2 regions of the Massilia sp. P2_C2 genome follow, and region 1 is predicted to be linked to the other one. Evidence: predicted binding sites of a transcription regulator. Region 1 holds the regulator's gene; the other holds the start of a gene.

Region 1 (7,229 bases):
CGCTGGACGTCGAGGGCGAAGCGATCCGCAAGCTGGCCGAGCGCCTCGGCCGCGACGACAGCGTGCCGCGCGCCGTGGCCGTGATGATGGCTTGCAAGGGCCGCGTCGTGGTATCCGGTATCGGCAAGTCGGGCCACATCGGCCGCAAGATCGCGGCGACCTTGGCCTCGACCGGCACCCCCGCGTTGTTCCTGCACCCGGCCGAGGCCGCGCACGGCGACCTGGGCATGGTGACCCCGCAGGACGTATTGATCGCGATCTCGTATTCCGGCGAAAGCAGCGAACTGGCCGTCGTGATCCCGGCCGTCAAGCGCATGGGCGTGCCCGTGATCGCGATGACCGGCAAGCCCGAGTCGCGCCTGGCGACCGTGGCCGACGTGCACCTGGACGTGTCCGTCGAGAAGGAAGCCTGCCCGCTGAACCTGGCGCCCACCGCCAGCACCACCGCGACGCTCGCGCTGGGCGATGCGCTGGCCGTCGCGCTGCTCGAGCTGCGCGGCTTCAAGTCGGACGATTTCGCGCGCTCGCACCCGGGCGGCGCGCTGGGCCGGCGCCTGCTGACCCACGTGCGCGACGTGATGCGCAGCGGCGCCGCGGTGCCGACGGTGAAACCGGGCGCGCTGCTCACGGAAGCCCTGCTGGAAATCTCGCAGAAGGGCATGGGCATGACGGCCATCGTCGACGATGCCGGCCGGCCGGTCGGCGTGTTTACGGATGGCGACCTGCGCCGCCTGATCGAGAAGGTCCAGGATTTCAGCAAGCTCGTGATTCGCGACGTCATGCACCCGAATCCGCGCCGCGTGCACCCGGAACAGCTGGCGGTGGATGCCGTCGCCGTGATGGAAGAATTCCGCATCAACCAGATGCTCGTCACCGACGCCGACGACGTACTGGTCGGCGCCCTGCACATCCACGACCTCACGCGCGCCAAGGTGATCTGATGGTGACTCCGCTGGCACACATGGAGCGCGCAGCGCGCGTAAAAGTCATGATTTTCGACGTCGACGGCGTCCTCACCGACGGCAGCCTGACCTATGGCCCGGACGGCGAAGTCACGAAGACGTTCTACGTGCTGGACGGCCTCGGCATCCAGCTGCTGAACCGCACGGGCGTGCAGACCGCGATCATCAGCGCACGCACGTCGCCGATCGTCATCAAACGCGCGGCCGACCTGGGCATCACCCACGTGTTCCAGGGCCAGCACGACAAGCGCCTCGCGTTCGCCGAGCTGCTGGATAAAACGGGGGTGACGGCCGCGGAGTGCGGCTATATCGGCGACGACGTGATCGACCTGCCGCTGTTTACGCGCGTGGGTTTTGCGGTGACGGTGCCGAGCGGCCATCCGGAAGTGCAGTACCGCGCTCATTACGTGACGAAGAACCCGGGCGGCCGCGGCGCCGTGCGCGAAGTGTGCGACATGGTGATGCGTGCCCAGGGTACCTACGAACAGGCGCTTGCGCCTTACTTCGCCTAGAAGAGAAGACATGGCCTCCGCAAGCTACAAGCGTACCGCGCACCGCTGGCGCCTGCTGGCCCTGATGCTGACCGCCGTGTTCTGCGCGTTCGGCAGCTTCTGGCTCGTGCAGGTGCTGCAGGGCGAAGAGAATGCACCGGGCGCCAGTGCGGGCAACGAGCCGGACTACATCATCGACAACTTCAGCTGGGTGCGCATGTCGGAGACCGGCAAGCCGCGCTACGTGATCTCGGGCGAACGCCTGACGCACCATCCGGCCGACAATACGGCCCTCGTCGACAAGCCCGTCGTGCACAGCCTCACCGTCGAGCACCCGCCCATGACGATGACGGCCGAGCGTGCGCTGGTCAGCCAGAACCAGAACCAGATCGACCTGACCGGCAACGTCGACATCCAGCGCCCCGCCGGCGCGAAGTCGGAGCCGCTGCGGATCCGTACGGAAGCGTTGACGGTGCTGCCGGACGAGGACATCGTCAAGACCGACAAGGCGATCGAGATGCAGCTGGGCGCGTCGTCCGTGACCGGCATCGGCATGCTCGCCAATAACGCCACGCAGCAGGTGCACCTGGGCGGACGCGGCCAGATCATCTATCCGCCGCGCGCCCCGCGCTGACGCGTACCTAACAACAAGGACGAGATCCATGAAAAAACACCTTGCCGTCGCCATCCTGTCGTTCGCCTCGCTCTCCGCCTGGGCCGAGCGCGCCGACTCGCTCAAGCAGGCCGTCATCAACTTCGACACGCTGGACGTGGACGAGGTGAACCAGGTCCGCATCCTGACGGGCAACGTCGTGCTCACGCGCGGCACCCTCACCCTGAAGTCGGACAAGGCCGTGCTGAAGGAATCGCCGGAAGGCTATATGAGCGTCACGCTGACGGCCAACCCGGGCAAGACGGCCAGCTTTCGCCAGAAGCGCGACGGCGGCCCGGACCTGTGGGTCGAGGGCCAGGCCGAGCGCATCGAATACGACGAGCGCACGGAAATCGTGAAACTGTTCTCGAAGGCCATCGTGCGGCAGCTGGAGAACGGCCGCCTGGCGAACGAGGTCGATGGCGCCTACATCGCCTACGACAACCGCACCGAAGTCGCGAACGTGCGCAATGACGTCAGCGGCCAGAGCAAGCCGGGCCAGGGCCGCAACACGCTGATCATCGCGCCGCGCCGCACGACGGCGGCGCCGGCAGCGGGCGGCCCTGCGGCCGCCCTCCCTGCGGCTGCCGGCGCCCCTGCCGCCGCCCCGGCGGGCAAGCAATGACGGAGGCACGCGTGATGGAACAACGCACGATGGAAGCAGGCATGCTGACGGCACCGGCCGCATGCGGCGGCAGCACGCTCGTCGTCAAGGGGCTGCAGAAGAGCTACGGCAAGCGCCTCGTGGTGCGCGACGTGTCGCTGCAGGTCGCGTGCGGCGAAGTGGTCGGGCTGCTGGGGCCGAACGGCGCCGGCAAGACGACGTCGTTCTACATGATCGTGGGCCTGGTGCCGTCGGACGCCGGCAGCATCGACATCAACGGCACCGACATCACGAGCCTGCCGATCCACCGGCGCGCGCTCCTTGGCCTGTCGTACCTGCCGCAGGAAGCGTCGGTGTTCCGCAAGCTGACGGTGGAAGAAAACATCCGCGCCGTGCTGGAACTGCAGCGCGAGAACGGCAAGCCCCTGACCAAGACGCGCATCGCCGAACGCCTCGACGAGCTGCTGACCGAGCTGCAGATCGAGAAGCTGCGCGAGAACCCCGCGCTGTCGCTGTCCGGCGGCGAGCGCCGCCGCGTGGAGATCGCGCGCGCGCTGGCGACCGATCCGCGCTTCGTGCTGCTGGACGAACCGTTCGCCGGCGTGGATCCGATTGCCGTGATCGAGATCCAGCGCATCGTGCGTTTCCTGAAGGAGCGCGGCATCGGTGTGCTGATCACGGACCATAACGTGCGCGAGACGCTGGGCATCTGCGATCGCGCCTACATCATCAACCAGGGCGCGGTGCTGGCCTCCGGCCGTCCCGACGACATCATCGCCAACGAGTCGGTGCGCCGCGTCTACCTGGGCGAACACTTCCGAATGTAGTCATGAAACAGACGCTGCAACTCAAGACTTCACAGCACCTCGCGCTGACGCCGCAGCTCCAGCAGTCGATCCGGCTGCTGCAACTGTCGACACTGGAATTGCACCAGGAAATCGAGCAGGTGCTGGGCGAGAACCCGCTGCTCGAGCGGCTCGACGATCCGCTCGACCGTTCCGTACGCCTGCTGGCCGACGGCGCCATCAACAGCGCACCCGCGTCTTCGCAGGGCGAGGCGCCCGCGTCTTCGCAGAGTTCAGGCGAAGAGGGCGGCGGTGCTGCCACCTCCGAGAACGGCAATGGCGAGAACGGTGGCGACGGCGGCGCAGAGACCGGCGGCGAAGGCGGCGATGCCGACTGGGGCGAATCCGGCCGCAGCGGCAGCGGCAACGGCGGCGAGGACGAGGATGGCCGCCCGCAACTGGAAGCGAGCCCCGTCACGCTGCGCGAGCTCCTGATGGAACAGGCACGCCTGACGTGCTGCGGCGCGCGCGATTGCGCACTCGTGGAACTGGTCGTCGACGCACTGGACGACAATGGCTATCTGGAGGAATCGCTGGACGAGATCCATGCGCGCCTGCCGGAAGAACTCGACATCGAGTTCGAGGAATTGCGCACGGCCTTGGCCCTCGTGCAAAGCATGGACCCGCCCGGCGTGGGCGCGCGCAGCGCGGCCGAGTGCCTGGCCCTGCAGATCCGGCGCATGCCCGGCGTGCCGCTCGTCACGCGGCGCATGGCGCTGACCATCGTCGAAAAATACCTCACGTGGTTCGCGCAGCGCGAGTTCAACAAGCTCAAGAAGGCGCTCGACTGCGACGACGAAGACCTGCGCGAAGCCCAGGCCGTGATCCGCCAGTGCAATCCGCATCCGGGCGCGGCGTTCGCGTCGGACGTGTCGGACTTCGTCGTGCCCGACGTGATCGTGCGCCGCGCCAAGGATGGCTGGAGCGTGCAGCTGAACCCGGAAGTGATGCCGCGCCTGCGCGTGAACAGCCTGTATGCCTCGCTGCTCAAGCAGGGGAAATCGGACACGCAGTTGAACGCACAGTTGCAGGAAGCCAAGTGGCTCATCAAGAACATGCGCCAGCGCTTCGACACAATCTTGCGCGTGGCACAAGCCATCGTGGATCGCCAGCGTAACTTTTTTTCCCACGGCGCAGTCGCGATGCGGCCCCTTGTTTTACGTGAGATAGCTGATACACTAGGTCTACACGAGAGCACAATTTCTCGAGTCACAACTCAGAAATACATGCTGACCCCGCACGGCATGTTTGAGTTGAAGTATTTCTTCGGGAGTCACGTTGCCACCGAGGCGGGAGGCGAAGCTTCTTCGACGGCAATACGGGCCCTCATCGTACAATTGACAGGAGCAGAAGACCCCAAGAATCCTTTATCCGACAGCAAGATCGCGGAGATGCTAGGGGAACAGGGAATGGTTATCGCGCGGCGCACGGTCGCGAAATACCGTGAGGCGCTGAAGATCCCACCCGTCAGTCTCCGCAAATCCTTGTAACACCACACTGCCGCGTTGCGCTGGATGCGCGCACGTCATGGCAGGGTATCTTCAAAGGAGTGTGTATGAATCTCACTATCAGCGGACATCATCTCGATGTAACTCCAGCCATCCGAGAATACGTACAGAACAAGCTCGAACGCATTACCCGCCATTTCGATCAAGTGATCGATTCCCATGTCATCCTCTGCATTGACAATCTCACCGAGAAAGAAAAACGCCAGAAAGCCGAGATCAACCTGAGGCTCGCAGGCAAGATCGTCCATGTCGCCAGCGCTGCGCACGACCTGTATGCCGCCATCGACATGCTGATGGATCGCCTCGATCGCCAGGTCGTCAAGTACAAGCAGATGCTCAAGGATCATGACAACGCGTCCATCAAACGCATGTCCGAAGGAGGAGAGGAAGCTGCCGCCGCGGCGTGATGCCACGCTGACGCAGCACCAGGAAACGAAGGGCGCATCGGCGCCCTTTTCGTATTTTTGGGCCCGCCACGCGCGTTACAATGCGGTCTCATTATTCAAACAACAAGAGACATGACCGACTACGTTCAAACGCGCGTCGCCAACCGCACCGGCATCATCACCCTCGACCGCCCCAAGGCGCTGAACTCGTTGTCGCTGGACATGGTCCGCGTGCTCACGGCAACACTGCTTGCCTGGCGTGACGATGCGGGCATCGACGCCGTCTGCATCGGGAGCACGAGCGCAAAGGCCTTGTGCGCCGGCGGCGACATCCGGTTCTTCCACCAGGCCGGCAGCGCCACGCCGCAGACGGGCAGCCCGCTGCTGGACGATTTCTTCACCGAGGAATACGCCCTCAACCACCTGATCCACTTTTATCCGAAGCCGTACATCGCGCTGATGGATGGCGTCGTGATGGGCGGCGGCATGGGCATTGCGCAGGGCGGGCCTGGCTGCGGCCTGCGCATCGTGACGGAACGCTCGAAGATCGCCATGCCCGAGGTGAACATCGGCCTGTTCCCGGACGTCGGCGGCAGCCACTTCCTGTCGCACGCGCCGGGCCGCGTGGGCCATTACCTCGGCGTGACGGGGGCGACGATCGGCGCGGCAGACGCCATCTACGCGGGCCTGGCCGACGTGTTCGTGCCGGCCGCGCAGCTGGACGCGCTGCAGGCGCTGGTCGGGGCGACGCCGGGCGCTCGACTCCCTGATGCGATCCGCGCGTTCGCGGCGCCGTTTGCTGCCGATGCGGGCGGCGGGGAATTGGCCGCGCAGCGCACAGCCATCGACCGCCATTTCGGCGCCGATTCCGTCGCGGCCGTGATGGCTTCGCTGGAATCCGACGCGAGCCCGTTCGCGCAACAGACGCTGGCCACGATGCGCCAGCGCTCGCCGCTGATGATGTGCGTGACGCGCGAGATGCTCGTGCGCGGAGAGGAGCTCGGCGTGGCCGACTGCCTGCGCATGGAACGGGCGCTCGTGCGTCGCACGTTCGAGCATGGCGAGGTGATCGAAGGCGTGCGCGCGCTCGTGATCGACAAGGACAATGCGCCGCGCTGGACGCCGCCTCTGCTGTCCGACGTCACCCCGGAGATGGTGGCCGCGTTCTTCGCGCCCGTGTGGCCGGGGCACGCGCATCCGCTGCGCGATCTGCGCGACGCAAGCGGCGCATGATCGGGCTGCGGTTCGAATCCGCGCTCGCCGCCGATCAGCCCGCAGTATGGGCGTGGGCAACGTCGGTCGAGGGCATTGCCGACGAGATGGCGCCGCTGCTGCGCATGACCTTCCCGAGGGAGATGAAATGCCTGCCCGGCGGCGCCTTCGTGCCGGGCCAGCGGTTGTGCCGCAGTTGGCCCCTGCTGCTGCGCGTGCTGCCCGTCGACTGGAGCGACCTGCCCCTCGTCGAAATCGAGCCGGGCCGGCGCTTCCTGGAACGTTCTCCGATGCTGTCGATGGCGTATTGGCAGCACGAGCGCACGGTCATGGCGGCGGGGCAGGGGACGGTGGTCGTCGACTGCCTGACGTTCCGGCCGCGGCGCGCTCTGCCGCGCGTGCTCGTGCGCGCGTGCGTGGCGCTGTTCTTCCGGCATCGCCATGCGCGCTTGCGGCGGCGGTTTGGCGTGGCGTGAGTCGCCGACCGAGCCCTTTATTTATGTTCCTGCTTCATTTGTGACTTCTCTTCCATCGTTGGCTGATTTGATTTGACGGCAGCGCGCCTGGCG
Region 2 (3,839 bases), on a different contig from region 1:
TCTGCCCGGACGAGGCCTTGATGGTTTCCATCGTCGCCACCACCGCCTCGACGGCGCGGCCGCCGTCCGCAGCCATGCTCTCCGCCGAATCCGCGAGCCGGCGCGCGTCCGCCGTGTGCCCGCTGTTCTGGCGCACGGTCGACGTCAGTTCTTCCATCGACGCGGCCGTCTCCTCGAGGGCGCTGGCCTGCTGCTCGGTGCGGGCCGACAGTTCCAGCGATCCCTGCGCGACCTCGGACGAGGCGGACCTGATCGACGCCGTGCCCTGGCGAACCTGGGCGACGATGTCGGCCAGCCGCTCGCGCATCACGTGCATGGCGTACAGCACGCTCACCGTGTCGCCCGGCTTCAGCTCCACGCGCACGCTCAGGTCGCCCTCGGCGATGCGTTGGGCGATGTGCGCGGCGGCGCCCGGTTCGCCACCCAGCTGGCGCACGACGGATCGGCCGACCACCACCGCGGCGGCGACGCCGAGCAGCACGGCGAGCGCGGTCAGGATCGTCGTCACCCGGATGGCGACCTCATTGGCAGCATGCGTGGCGTCGCGGCGCTCGTCGATGAGCTGTTTCTGGCGCGCCAGGAGCTTGTCGACGACCTCTTGGTACTGCTCGGCCTCGGTCCGGAATTTGCTGGCGATGAAGGCGTCGACGGCGCCGCGGCCGTCGCGCTGCTTGATCTTTTGCAGCTCGTCCCTGGCTTGTACATAATCTTCACGCTCCTTGATCAGGTCCGTCAGCAATAGCTTGGCCTGTTCGTCGACGATGGAACGCTTGAGCTCGGCAATGACGTCGAGCGCGCGCGCCGTGCGCTTCGCAGTCATCTCCTGCAGGCTTGCCTCGTACCGGGCGTCGTCCGTCTTGGCGGCGGCAGTGGCGTCGGCCACCGTGTAGTGAATGATGCCGTCGAGCTCGGCGATCATGCGCTCGATGCGCAACTTGTCGCGCAACAGGTACTCCACCGTCGCATCGGATTCGCGCGCCTGGTAGATGCTTTGTCCCGCGACGATGACGAACAGCGCCAGCACCAATCCAAAGCCCGCGAGCACACGGGATCTGACTGTCAGTTTTTCAATCATGGCTTTTCCTTTCAGCGTCATGACGGCGCTACCGCGCGGCATTCCATGCGGCTCAGGTAAATACGCGCCCGTCGGGGATGAATCTATCACCCGTCATGAGTAATGAATAGAAGAATTTTTTCCCAGCCGCACTATTGAGTCTTGAAACCAACAGTTCTAAATCTTTAACCAACAATCGACAACCGGCACGGGCGCCGCGCAACTCTTTATGCGGCATGACTCGTTTTGAGGCAAGTCAAGATGGAGGCCATATTTAACAAAGTTTCTTGCGGAAACTTTCATTGATGTCGAGAAAATTTACATGCAAGAATTTTATTGCTGGATCTAAAGATTGAATTCCTTTAAAAAACAGAACGTTATAAATATTGGCACGGTAGTTGCGTTACTACGAGCATAAGACCAACAACGTGAACACAAACCTAGTCCCATTGCCAGATCAACGAAAGGAAACACAAATGCTGAAAACCTCCCTGAACGTGGCCGTCCTGGCTGCCCTGAGCGCGCTCGCCACCGTCCCCACGCTGGCCCACGCGACCCTCGTCACGACGACGGCAACGACGAGCTTTAACGTGAGCAATGCCGTCACCGACACGCTCGGCGGCAAGTCGACGGCGTCGGACGGCAAGACGAGCGGCACGGCGAACACGAGCATGGGAACGGCCCAGGTCGCCAAGTTCGACAGCAGCGCCGGCGTGCTGACCGGCGCCACCGTCAACCTGGCCTCGACCTACAGGCAGACGACCAACGTCACCGTCGCGGCCGGCGGCACCGGCGCGAACACCGACGGCACGTTCACCGCCAAAGGCACCGGCAGCAGCTCGGTCAAGCTCGGCATCCCGGTCGGCGTCACCGGCGCGGGCGCTTCCCTGAACAACGTCCAGGACACCTGCACCCTCGTCAACGGCAAGATCAAGTCGGCCTGCGACAATGGCAGCAGCTTCACGCAGATCAACGACAACACGACGGTCAGCAGCACCGCGCTGAACGCCTACGTCGGCAGCGGCAGCTTCCTCGCCGACCTGATTGCAGCGTCGAACTCGGCCGAGACGACGCAGAACGACTTCGGCGGCATCGCCTCGACCACGTCGACCATCAAATGGAACGGTAACCTGAGCGCCACGTACAGCTACCTGCTGCACGCCGCCCAATCGTTCGATGCGAATGCGTCGATGACGGCGCTGACGCTGGATTTCGGCGACGTCTATCTGAACGACGTCGTGGGGGACAAGAATTTCTCGATCGCCAACCTGTTCGACACGAACCGCGTGGGCCTGAAGCTGACGAATATCGTGGAAACGGGCGACGTCAACAATGTGTTCTCGACCAGCCTGTCGATATTCGGGAACCTGGCGCAAGGCAACGCCAACAACTACGCGGCGTCGTTCCTCGCGACCACGCTCGGCAATAACTCGGCGACCTACCAGCTCACGCTGGCCGACGCGGCTCCCGATGTCGTGTTCGCCTCGTCCAGCCTGGGCCAGGGATACAGCCTGACGCTGAACCTGAAGGCGAACGTCCTGCAGCGCCCGGCTGCGCCCGCCGGCGGCGAGGTGCCGGAGCCGGCATCGCTGATGCTGCTGGGTCTCGGCGCACTGGGCCTGTGCGTGCAGCGCAAGCGCCGGGGCTGACCCGCCCCGACGGGCGTGCCGTCAACGCAGCGCCAGCGCCGGACGGGCCATCCCGCCGGCCTGTGCCTCGATGCGGAACGCGCCCACCGCGAGCGCCAGGCTGTCGGCTTCCTCGCGCAGCTGCTGCGCGGCGGCCGAGGCCTCTTCGACGAGGGCCGCGTTCTGCTGCGTGGCCTGGTCCATCTGGACGATGGCGCGGCTCACTTCCTCGATGCCGGTCGATTGTTCCTGGCTGGCGGCCATGATCTCGGCCATGATGTCCGTCACGCGGTTGATGCTGCCGACGATCTCGCCCATCGTCGCGCCGGCCTGGTCGACCAGTTCCGAACCGTGATGCACTTTCTGCACGGAGTCGTCGATCAGCACCTTGATTTCCTTCGCGGCCGCGGCGCTGCGCTGCGCGAGGTTGCGCACCTCGGACGCGACGACGGCGAAGCCGCGGCCCTGTTCGCCCGCCCGCGCGGCTTCCACCGCGGCGTTCAGCGCCAGGATATTGGTCTGGAACGCGATGCCGTCGATGACGCCGATGATGTCGGCGATGCGCACGGCGGACGTGTTGATCGCCCCCATCGTCGCGACCACCTGCGTCACGACCGAGCCGCCGCGGGCCGCCACTTCCGACGCCGACTGCGCCAGGGCGTTGGCCTGGCGCGCATTGTCCGCGTTCTGGCGCACGGTCGAGGTCAGCTCCTCCATCGACGTCGCCGTGCGTTCCAGCGACGCGGCCTGCTGTTCGGTGCGCGCGGACAGATCCAGGTTGCCGGTCGCGATCTGACCCGACGCCGACGCGATCGTGTCCGTGCCGGCGCGCACGCGGCCGACGATGCGGGCCAGGCCCGCGTTCATCTCGTTCAGTGCGCGCATCAGATGGCCCGTCTCGTCGTTGGCGCGGACCGGGATGTCCTGGGTCAGGTCGCCGTCCGCGACCGCCCCGGCGATGCGCACCGCTTCATCCAGCGGGCGCACGATGCTCTTCACCAGCATGGCCCCCACGACGGCGGCCAGGATCAGGCCCAGTCCCATGCCGCTCAGGCAGACGAGGCGTACCATCTCATACGTGGACTGGGAGCTCTGGTTGGCCTTGGCCGCCTCGTCCAGCTGGGTCTGGATCAGGGTATTGATCGCGGCGCGCACCG

What was found. Region 1 encodes sigma-54, which starts transcription at its own class of promoters, with help from an activator protein. Its sites were predicted from a motif close to TGGCANGNAANCTGCTTT; they were not measured.
Region 2: a site for sigma-54 is predicted at 1,442-1,459, ahead of AC1DYX_RS20710 (PEP-CTERM sorting domain-containing protein). Genes of this name have one in related genera too.

What each region holds. Positions count from the first base shown of each region.
Region 1 is NZ_JBFUDR010000245.1:331-7,559, reverse strand. Features, by position in the region: gene AC1DYX_RS23030 (KpsF/GutQ family sugar-phosphate isomerase) at 1-941, shown strand, start outside; gene AC1DYX_RS23025 (KdsC family phosphatase) at 941-1,474, shown strand; gene lptC (LPS export ABC transporter periplasmic protein LptC) at 1,485-2,087, shown strand; gene lptA (lipopolysaccharide transport periplasmic protein LptA) at 2,116-2,730, shown strand; gene lptB (LPS export ABC transporter ATP-binding protein) at 2,745-3,536, shown strand; gene AC1DYX_RS23005 (RNA polymerase factor sigma-54) at 3,539-5,044, shown strand; gene hpf (ribosome hibernation-promoting factor, HPF/YfiA family) at 5,110-5,469, shown strand; gene AC1DYX_RS22995 (enoyl-CoA hydratase/isomerase family protein) at 5,581-6,681, shown strand; gene AC1DYX_RS22990 (hypothetical protein) at 6,678-7,136, shown strand; gene AC1DYX_RS22985 (hypothetical protein) at 7,154-7,229, opposite strand, start outside.
Region 2 is NZ_JBFUDR010000198.1:815-4,653, forward strand. Features, by position in the region: gene AC1DYX_RS20700 (methyl-accepting chemotaxis protein) at 1-1,075, opposite strand, end outside; gene AC1DYX_RS20705 (hypothetical protein) at 1,128-1,292, opposite strand; gene AC1DYX_RS20710 (PEP-CTERM sorting domain-containing protein) at 1,531-2,703, shown strand; gene AC1DYX_RS20715 (methyl-accepting chemotaxis protein) at 2,725-3,839, opposite strand, start outside.